Regions from separate parts of the Amycolatopsis sp. NPDC004169 genome, predicted to be linked through region 1. Evidence: riboswitches for the same ligand, from Rfam matches in the RefSeq annotation. Region 1 holds a riboswitch; each other region holds the start of a gene.
What was found. Region 1 has a riboswitch for S-adenosylmethionine ahead of ABZX11_RS13460 (ATP-binding cassette domain-containing protein). Riboswitches for the same ligand answer to the same signal wherever they lie in the genome.
Positions count from the first base shown of each region.

Region 2: it holds a riboswitch for S-adenosylmethionine, as region 1 does, so the genes downstream of both, ABZX11_RS09795 (aminotransferase class V-fold PLP-dependent enzyme) here and ABZX11_RS13460 (ATP-binding cassette domain-containing protein) in region 1, are expected to answer to the same signal.
Region 3: it holds a riboswitch for S-adenosylmethionine, as region 1 does, so the genes downstream of both, thrC (threonine synthase) here and ABZX11_RS13460 (ATP-binding cassette domain-containing protein) in region 1, are expected to answer to the same signal.

Region 1 is NZ_JBEXMD010000008.1:129,377-132,576, reverse strand. It holds gene ABZX11_RS13465 (4-(cytidine 5'-diphospho)-2-C-methyl-D-erythritol kinase) at 1-820, opposite strand, end outside; gene ABZX11_RS13460 (ATP-binding cassette domain-containing protein) at 890-1,903, opposite strand; SAM riboswitch class I at 2,113-2,203, opposite strand; gene rsmA (16S rRNA (adenine(1518)-N(6)/adenine(1519)-N(6))-dimethyltransferase RsmA) at 2,330-3,166, opposite strand.
Region 2 is NZ_JBEXMD010000006.1:1,645-4,844, forward strand. It holds gene ABZX11_RS09790 (potassium/proton antiporter) at 1-1,010, shown strand, start outside; SAM riboswitch class IV at 1,088-1,202, shown strand; gene ABZX11_RS09795 (aminotransferase class V-fold PLP-dependent enzyme) at 1,242-2,576, shown strand; gene ABZX11_RS09800 (hypothetical protein) at 2,593-3,189, shown strand.
Region 3 is NZ_JBEXMD010000013.1:159,616-162,815, reverse strand. It holds gene rpsT (30S ribosomal protein S20) at 1-25, shown strand, start outside; gene holA (DNA polymerase III subunit delta) at 297-1,277, opposite strand; SAM riboswitch class I at 1,422-1,555, shown strand; gene thrC (threonine synthase) at 1,569-2,834, shown strand; gene ABZX11_RS19950 (ComEC/Rec2 family competence protein) at 2,892-3,200, opposite strand, start outside.

The DNA.
Region 1 (3,200 bases):
GCCCGTCTTCGCAGAGGAACGCGCACGTCGGGCCGGAACCCGACACCGTGCCCGCGAGCGCGCCCGCGTTCACCCCCGCCCGGAGCGTGCGGCGCAGGTCCGGCCGCAGCGAGACCGCCGCCGCCTGGAGGTCGTTGCCCAGCAGCAGGGCCAACTGACGCGGGTCGCCCGAGGCCAGTGCCTCGACCACCGGTGTGTGCGAGCCGATCCGGGGCGGGTTGCCCGCCGCGCGCAGGCGGTCCAGCTCGCCGAACACCTTCGGCGTCGACAGCCCTTCGGCGGCGAAGGCCAGCACCCAGTGGAACGTGTGCCGCGACAGCACCGGGACCAGTTGCTCGCCGCGGCCGGTGCCCAGCGCGGTGCCGCCGTAGAGCGCGAACGGAACGTCGCTACCCAGGCCGGCGGCGATCTCCGCCAGCTCGTCGCGCGTGACGTCGAGGTTCCACAGGGAAGCCAGCCCGACCAGCGTCGCCGCCGCGTCGGCGCTGCCGCCCGCCATGCCGCCTGCCACCGGGATGCCCTTGCGCAGCACCACCCTGACCTTCGGCTCGCCGGTGCGCCCGACGTGCGCGGCCAGCGCTTCGACGGCCCGCCAGGCCAGGTTTTCCGGGCCGGTCGGCACCGAGCCCTCCCCTTCGCCGTAGACCTCGATGCCGGGCTCTTCGGTGACCGCGACGGTCACCTCGTCGGTCAGCGACAGCGCCTGGAACACGGTGACCAGCTCGTGGTAACCGTCTTCCCGCAGGTCGTCGACCGAAAGGTGCAGGTTGACCTTGGCCGGGACCCGGACGGTGACTGGGGGCGGAACTACAGCGAGCACCCGACCAGCCTACGTGCCCGCGGAAACGCCCCGATGCGACGTGCACATCGGGGCGTTCCGGGACAACGATCAGGCAGCCGCGACACCCTGCGGGCCACGCGCGGTGTGCGTGACGTGGCCACCGCGCTCGGCGACCCAGGCCAGCGCCGCATCGGCCCGCTCACCGCGGACACCCAGGCGGAACCGGCCGACCGGCGTGTCGCCGATGCGGGTCAGGCCGCCGCCGATGGTGGCGAACTCGACGTCGAAGCGGCCCGCGGCCTCGGGCAGCAGCGCGCCCACCGAAGCGAAGCCGATCAGCACGACGTCGGCCGAGCGGTCGTAGCGCGCCGCCTGCGAGCGGGTCGTCTCGATGGCCGGCAGCAGCGCCTGCGCTGTGCGGCTGCCCGGGTTCGAGATCAGGTCGAGCACCGAGCCGCGCTCGATGACGGTGCCGTCCTCCAGCACCGCGACGTCGTCGCAGACCCGGCGGACCACGCCGGCGTCCGGCGTCGTGACGACGACCGTGGTGCCGAGCTCGGAGCGGGCCCGGTCGAGGACGGCGAGCACCGCGCCGGCCTCCTCCGGGTCGACGCCGGCGGTCGGGTCGTCGGCGAGCAGCACGGCGGGGGCCGCCGCCAGCGCCTTCGCGACCGCGGCGCGGCGGAGCTGACCGGCGGACAGCTCGCCGGGGCGCTGCGCGGCGCGCTGGGTCAGGCCGACGAGGTCGAGCAGCGAGCCGACCCGGCTGCGGCGCTGCGGGCCGTCGACGCCGAGCTGCTCCAGCGGGGAAGCGATGTTGCCGGCGATGGTGCGCTCGGCGATCAGCTCCGGCTTCGTCGAGACGACGCCGAGCTGACGGCGGATTTCGCGGAGCCGGCGGCCGTCGAGAGTGCCGGTGTTGAGGCCGTCGAGGCGGACGACGCCGCGGTCGGGGCGCTCCTGCAGGGCGATGCACCGGGCGAGGACGGACTTGCCGGACCCGGCCGGGCCGACCACGCCGAACAGCGAGCCGGCCTGGACGTCGACGCTCACGTCCCGCAGGGCGACGACCGAGTTTCCGTTGGTGGCAAAGGATTTGGACAGGTTTTCGACGGTGATCACGAAGGCTCCAGAAAACGGGGTGCAGGCAGCGCGCAGCACCCGGCCGCAAGCGAGTTCCGTCCGGTTGGGACGGTGCGTGAAGAAGAGGTGGACCGGCTACGACAAGCTCAGTTGGAGCGTCGACATGCGGTCACGGAGCGGCGGCCTTCGTCGACTACGCGACGCCTGGTCAGGAGCAGGGGGCGAGCTACCCTCTTCATCGAAAACGGCCTCCATCGGTCCTGGCGGTAGCACCTGCCCTGCGGAGGGTGGTTGCTGCGACTTCGGCGAGCCAGGTCTCTCAGTCGCTCGGGATGGACGTACTGAGTAAAACCGATCCCACGGATCGAAAGCAAGCCCGTTGGCCCAGATCACACGACTGGCGGTGTCCGGATCGCGGGATCAAGGGCGGAGAGGGCGTATTTTCACGCTTCCACAGTGGAACGGCTAGCGCGCGGCGGCGATCCGGGCGAAGTCGTGCACGTCGAGCTGCTCACCACGGGTTTTGGGATCGATCCCGGCGGCGGCGAGGAGTTCGCCCGCCTGCTCGGCCGAGCCCGCCCAGCCCGCGAGCGCGGCCCGCAGCGTCTTCCTGCGTTGTGAGAAGGCGGCGTCCACCAGGCCGAAGAGGACGTCCCGGTCGGCGGACGCGGTCGAGTCCGCACGTTCGAAGGCGACGAGCGCGGAATCGACGTTCGGCACCGGCCAGAACACCGAGCGTGGCACGGCGGCGACCTTGCGTGCGGAGCCGTACCAGGCGAGCTTGACGCTCGGGACGCCGTAGATCCGGCTGCCGGGGCCGGCGGCCATCCGGTCCGCGACCTCGGTCTGCACCATGACGAGCCCGGAGCGCAGCGACGGCACCTCGGCCAGCAGGTGCAGGACGACGGGCACGGCGACGTTGTAGGGCAGGTTGGCGACGAGCGCGGTCGGCTCACCCAGCTCCGCGCGGGTGACGCGCAGGGCGTCGGCCCCGACGACGGTCAGCCGGTCCGCGGCCTCGGGCCCGCGTTCGGCGACGGTCTTGGGCAGCCGTTCGGCGAGCTTGGGATCGATCTCGACGGCGACGACCCGCGCGCCGGTGGCCAGCAGGCCCAGGGTCAGCGACCCGAGCCCGGGCCCGACCTCGAGGACGAGATCGTCTTCGGTGACGTTCGCGAGCTCGACGATCCGCCGGACGGTGTTGGGATCGTGCACGAAGTTCTGCCCGAGCTTCTTGGTCGGCCGCACGTCGAGTTCGGCCGCCAGCCCGCGGATTTCGGCCGGTCCCAGCAGTTCAACCACCGGACGAGCCTACTTGAACCCGGATCCGGCGTGA
Region 2 (3,200 bases), on a different contig from region 1:
TCAACGACGCGCCGGCCTACATCGCCGTCGTGGTGCTGGCCGAAGGCACCACTGTGGACTGGACGCTGCCGCTGCTGGTGGTCTACGAGCTGACCGCGGGCCTGGTCATCGGCCTGGCCTTCGGCTGGCTCGGCGGGCTCGCGCTGCGCCGGGCCGCGCTGCCGGCGACCGGTCTCTACCCGCTGGCCACGGTCGCGGTGTGCGTCGTGGCGTACTCCTCGGGCCAGCTGCTGCACGCGTCCGGCCTGCTCGCCACCTACGTCGCCGCGCTGGTGCTCGGCAATTCGCGGCTGCCGCACCGGTCGGACACGCTGTCGTTCGCCGAGGGACTGGGCTGGCTGGCGCAGATCGGGCTGTTCGTGCTGCTGGGGCTGTTCGCCTCGCCGGAGAGGCTGCTCGACGCGGTCGTTCCGGGCCTGGTCGCGGGCGCCGTCGTGCTGCTGCTGGCGCGGCCGCTCTCGGTCGTGCTGTCGATGCTGCCGTTCCGGCTGCCGTGGCGGGAACAGGTGTTCCTGTCGTGGGCCGGGCTGCGCGGCGCGGTGCCGATCGTGCTCGCCATGATCCCGCTCTCGCGCGGCCTGCCGGGCGCGCAGCGGCTGGTCGACGCGGTGTTCGTGCTGGTCATCGTGCTGACGCTGGTGCAGGGGGCGACGCTCGGCCCGCTCGCGCACCGGCTCGGGCTGGCGAAGAAGTCCGAGGCGCACGAGATCGAGGTCGACTCCGCGCCGCTGGACGAGCTGGGCGCCGAACTCCTGCAGGTCCGCATCCAGGTGGGGTCCAAGATGCACGGCGTGTACCTGTCCGAGCTGCGGCTGCCGGTCGGGGCGACGATCAGCCTGGTCGTCCGCGACGGCGCCGGGTTCACGCCGCAGAAGACCAGCCGGCTGCAGGAGAACGACCAGCTGCTGGTCGTCACCACGAGCGCGGTCCGGGACGCGGTCGAACGCCGGCTGCGCGCGGTGGACCGGGCCGGCCGCCTCGCGCGCTGGAAGGGCGAGTCCGGCCGCTGAGCACGCTCTGTGACCGCCGTCTCAGAATGTGAGGCGGGGGTTGGCGGCCCGGCGCGTTCTCGGTACCTTCGGGCTCAGGTCATGAGTGCCAGCGCGAAGCCCCGGCTTGCTGGCCGGCAACCCTCCTACCGCGGTGGGGTGCCCCGGGTGAAGACCGGGCCGGTCGCGCCGTGCGACGGGCAAGCGCGGGCCCCTCGCCGGGGTCCCCCGGATCGCCGAGGAGGCACCCCGATGACTCTCGCCATCGACCGCACCCAGCCCGAAACCCGCGAAGCCCCCGCCATCCCCACCGTCGCCGGGGCGTCGCTGCGGGTGCCGCTGGTGACCGGCGGCGACATCGGTTACGCCAACCTCGACCACGCCGCGAGCGCACCCTGTCTCGACGCCGTCCGCGCGAAGGTCGACGAGTTCCTGCCCTGGTACGCCAGTGTCCACCGCGGCGCCGGCTTCGCCTCGCAGGTCTCCACCAAGCTCTACGAGCGCACCCGTGACGTCCTGCGCCGCTTCGTCGACGCGCGGCGGACCGACACCGTCGTCTTCACCCGCAACACCACCGACTCCTTCAACCTGCTCGCCCGCAGCCTGCCGCGGCACACCACGGTGGTCGTCTTCGACACCGAGCACCACGCCGCGCTGCTGCCCTGGCACGGGCCGAACGTCCGGCGGATCCCCACCCCGCGCACCCGCCTCGCCGCGGTGTCCGCTGTGGACGAGGCGCTGGCCGGCGCTCCGCAGGGACCGCGGCTGGTCGTCGTCACCGGCGCCTCCAACGTGACCGGCGAGCTGCTCCCGGTGGCGGAAATCGCCGCCGTGGCGCGGAAACACGGCGCCCGGGTCGCCCTCGACGCCGCCCAGTTGGCCCCGCACCGCCGGATCTCGCTCAAGGAACTGGACGTCGACTACGTCGCCCTGTCCGGCCACAAGCTGTACGCGCCCTTCGGCGCCGGTGCCCTGATCGGCCGCGCGGACTGGCTGCGCGCGGCCCGCCCGTACCTCGCCGGCGGCGGCGCGACCAAGCTCGTCACCGAGGACGCCGTCGTCTGGAACAGCGGGCCGGAGCGCCACGAAGCCGGTTCGCCCAACACCGTCGGCGTGTACGCCCTCGGCGTCGCGTGCGAGACGCTCAGCGCGAACTGGGACGCCGTCGTCGAGCACGAGCAGGCCCTGCTCACCCGGCTGCGCAAGGGGCTCGAGAGCATCCCCGGCTGCGCCGAGCTGCGGCTGTTCGACGCGCCGGTCGACCGGGTCGGCACGGTCAGCTTCGTCGTCGACGGCTTCGACCCGGGCTGGCTCGCCGCGGTGCTGTCCGCCGAGTACGGCATCGGCGTCCGCGACGGCGCCTTCTGCGCCCACATCGCGGCCAAGCGGCTGATCGCCGTCACCGGCGGCGACGGGCAGCAGGCGGTCCGCGTCAGCCTCGGCCTCGGCAGCACCGAGGAACACGTCGACCGCGTGCTGCTGGCACTGCGGCAGATCGTCGCCCGCGGGGCCCGCTGGGAGTACGCGAAGGTGGACGGCCGCTGGGCCCCGGTGGGCGACCCGCGGGAGCTGCCGCCGTTCTGCTGAGCGCTAGCCTGGGCCGATGGGGAGAGGGCCGCGTTACTGGTTTCCGCTGGCACTGCTGGGTTTCGCGCAGATCGGCGCGGTCACCGTGCAGCTGCTGTGGCGCCGGAGCCCGGCCGAAAGCGAGTCCGCGAACCTCCTCCTGTCACCGGCGGTCCCACCCGGTGCGACCGAGTACAGCCGCGCACTGCAGTGGCCGCTGGACTTCCACGTCGGGGACAGCAGCCTCCCGGCCGGGCCGGTGTGGCTGGTCACGCTCGGCGTGGCGGTCCTCGGCACGGCCGTCTGGTACGCGTTCGCCCGGCGACCGGGCCGGGTGGGGTGGTTCGCCCTCGGCACGATCGCCGCGCTGCTCGCCGTCCCGCTGCTCGACCTGGTCGGGTCCTGGCAGTTCCGGCTCGGCGACGGCCTGCGCGGCCCGCTCCTGGCCACGCTCGGCCTGCTGCTGCTCGCCGCGTACGAGCGCAGCCGGTTCGTCCTGCTGACGGCGGCGGCGTTCGCCCTGGTCGCCGTGGTGCTCTCGGCGGACATGGCCGGCATGCTGGCCTCGGCGATGATCCTGCTCGCCGCCGCGCTCGTCGCCCTGCTGCGGGGAAACCCGAGCTCGATGCCCTGACCCGATGGGGA
Region 3 (3,200 bases), on a different contig from region 1:
CGCGAAGCGCGTCAACGCGCTCTGAGCTGGTTGATTTCTGAGAAGGCCCCGGCTTCGGCCGGGGCCTTCTTCGTGTCTTGGACCGCGTTAGGGCGGCGCCCGGCGCGGACCCGGCGCCAGGGCCTGGCTGCGGTCGGCGCCGGCAACTACCCCGGAGCGATGCAGACAGCGGCCGCGAGCTTGGCGACCACCGAGCCGCTCGCGCCGGTGAGGCCCCTGCGAATAGCCCAGAGCGACCGCCTGTGGCGGCGCGGCCCTGCCAGCGGCCGCGAGTAGCTCGTGCCGGTGGGCAGCGATCAGCGGTCGCCCTTGGCTGCCGCCACCTCGAGGACCGCTCGTTCCAGCGCGTAGCCCGGGTCGGCCGCCACGCCCTTGACCTCGGCGTTCAGCCGGGCGACCACGCGCATCGCCGTGGCCAGGCCGTCCGGGTTCCAGCCGCGGGACTGGCCCTGGGCCTTGCGGATCTTCCACGGCGGCATCCCCAGCTCGCCCGCCAGCTGGTTCGGGTTGCCCCGGCCCGCGCCGGAGACCCGGGCGATCGTGCGGACCGCGTCGGCCAGTGCGTCGGCCACCAGGACGTGCGGGACACCCAGCTGCATCGCCCACCGCAGCGACTCCAGCGCCGCCGCGCGGTCGCCGCCGACCGCCTTCTCCGCGACCGCGAACCCCGTCACGTCCGCGCGGCCTCGGTGGTAGCGGCGGACCGCATCGGCGTCGACAGCACCGCCCGTGTCCGCCACCAGCTGCGTCGCCGCCGACGAGAGTTCCCGCAGGTCGGAGCCCACGGCGTCGAGCAGGGCGGCGACCCCGGCCGGGTCGATCTTGCCGCCCACCCGGCGGACCTCGTGGCGCACGAACTGCTCCCGCTCGGCCGGCTTGGTCAGCTTCGGGCACTCGGTGATCTCGGCGCCGGCCTTCTTGAGCGTCGCGGGGAGTGACTTGCCCGCCTTGCTGCGGCCGCCACCCGTGTGCACGACGACGAGCACGACCCCGTCCGCCGGGTCCTTCAGGTAGGCCGCGACGGCGTCGGACAGCTCCTGCGAGATGTCCTGCGCCGACTCGAGAACGATCACCCGGCCCTCGCTGAACAGCGACGGGCTGACCAGTTCGGCCAGCTCAGGCGCTGTGAGATCGGACACCCGGACCCGGGTCAGCTCCGCGGTCGCGTCCGTCGCGCGGGCGGCGGCGAGCGTCTCGCGGACGGCCCGCTCGATCAGCAGTTCTTCCTCTCCCAGCACCAGGTGCAGCGGGGCCGGGGCGGTGGCTTGCGCGGTCACCCCGAAATCCTCTCACTTGCGCTCTTGTGCGCCCGCTCCGGTGATGTCGGGCCGCCACCGTGGCACGGGCCGAGCGCGATGTCGTACGGTGTAGCCGAGGCAGCCGCCCCGGATCTCCGGCGCGTGGCACCGACAACCGAATACCGCTCATCCAGAGGGGCAGAGGGAACGGCCCGACGAAGCCCCGGCAACCGGCGTACAGCCTGTCATCCCGCGATCGCGGGATAGCTGACGACCACGGTGCCAATTCCGGCCCGCTTCGGCGGGGCAGATGAGGAAAGGAACCTCGCGATGACCGCCACCCTCGGCACGACCTCCACCACGAAGACCCCGGATCTCGGTCCGGCCGTCGAGCTGGTGTCGAAGGAAGAGGGCCACCGGCAGCCGCTCGCTCCGGAATTCGTCTCCGCCGAGGACTTCTCGCCGCTCGAGGTCGCCTACGACTTCGGCCGCGTCCGCCGCGAAGACATCGAAGCCGGCCCCAAGAACATCTGGCGCTACAAGAAACTCCTTCCCGTTCCGTCCAACGTCGAAGAGATCCCGAACACCGAGCCGGGCGCGACGCGGCTGGTGCGCGCCGACCGCCTCGCCAAGGAACTCGGCCTCAAGCGCGTGTGGGTCAAGGACGACACCGGCAACCCGACGCACTCGTTCAAGGACCGCGTGGTCGCCGTCGCGCTGGCCGCGGCCCGCGAGTTCGGGTTCGAGGTGCTCGCGTGTCCCTCGACCGGCAACCTGGCCAACGCGACGGCCGCGGCAGCGGCCCGCGCCGGCTGGCGGTCGGTCGTGCTGATCCCCAAGACCCTCGAGCGCGCCAAGATCCTCACCACCGCGGTGTACGACGGCGACCTCCTCGCCATCGACGGCAACTACGACGACGTCAACCGCCTCGCCACCGAGCTCGCCGGTGAGCACCCGAAGTGGGCGTTCGTGAACGTGAACGTCCGGCCGTACTATTCGGAGGGCTCGAAGACGCTGGCCTTCGAGGTCGCCGAGCAGCTCGGCTGGCGCATCCCGCCGCAGATCGTCGTCCCGATCGCCTCCGGTTCGCAGCTGACCAAGGTGGACAAGGGTTTCCGCGAGCTGGGCCAGCTCGGTCTCGTGGAAGCCAGCCCGTACAAGGTGTTCGGCGCGCAGGCGACCGGCTGCTCGCCGGTGTCGGCCGCGTTCCGCGAGGGCCACGACGTGGTCCAGCCGGTGAAGCCGGACACGATCGCCCGTTCGCTGGCGATCGGCAACCCGGCCGACGGGCCGTACGTGCTCGACATCGTCAACCGCACCGGCGGTGCGATCGAGGACGTCTCCGACGAAGAGGTCGTCGAGGGCATCCGCCTGCTGGCCCGCACCGAAGGCATCTTCACCGAAACCGCGGGCGGGGTCACCGTCGCCACGGCGAAGAAGCTGGTCGAGACGGGCAAGCTGGACCCGGACGCCGAGACGGTCCTCCTGATCACCGGCGACGGCCTCAAGACCCTCGACGCGATCGAGAACCACGTCGGCCCCAAGGCAACCCTGCCGCCGTCGGCCGCGGCCGTGAACGAGGCCCTCGGCTACTGAGCACCGCCCGGGGCGGGCACCTCGGCCCGCCCCGGGGCTCAGGCGCGCCGCGGGCTGTCACCGCCGGGGCGGCCCACGCGGCTCGCCCCGGCGCACTATTGCCGCTCCGGTGATCACCGCCGTGTCGCCGTCCAGGTCGGTTCGGGTGACTCGTGCGCCGAGCGCCACCAGCGTGTCCATTGTGGACTTGCTCGGGTGGCCGTATGTGTTTCCCGCGCCCACGCTGACCATCGCCACCCGTGGAGCCACCGCCGCGAGGAACGATGGCAGCGAGTAGCGACTGCCGTGGTGGGGTACTTTCAGCACCTCCGCTTTCAGATTGCCGATGTCGGCCAGCAGGTCGGCCTGCGCGGCCAGTTCGACGTC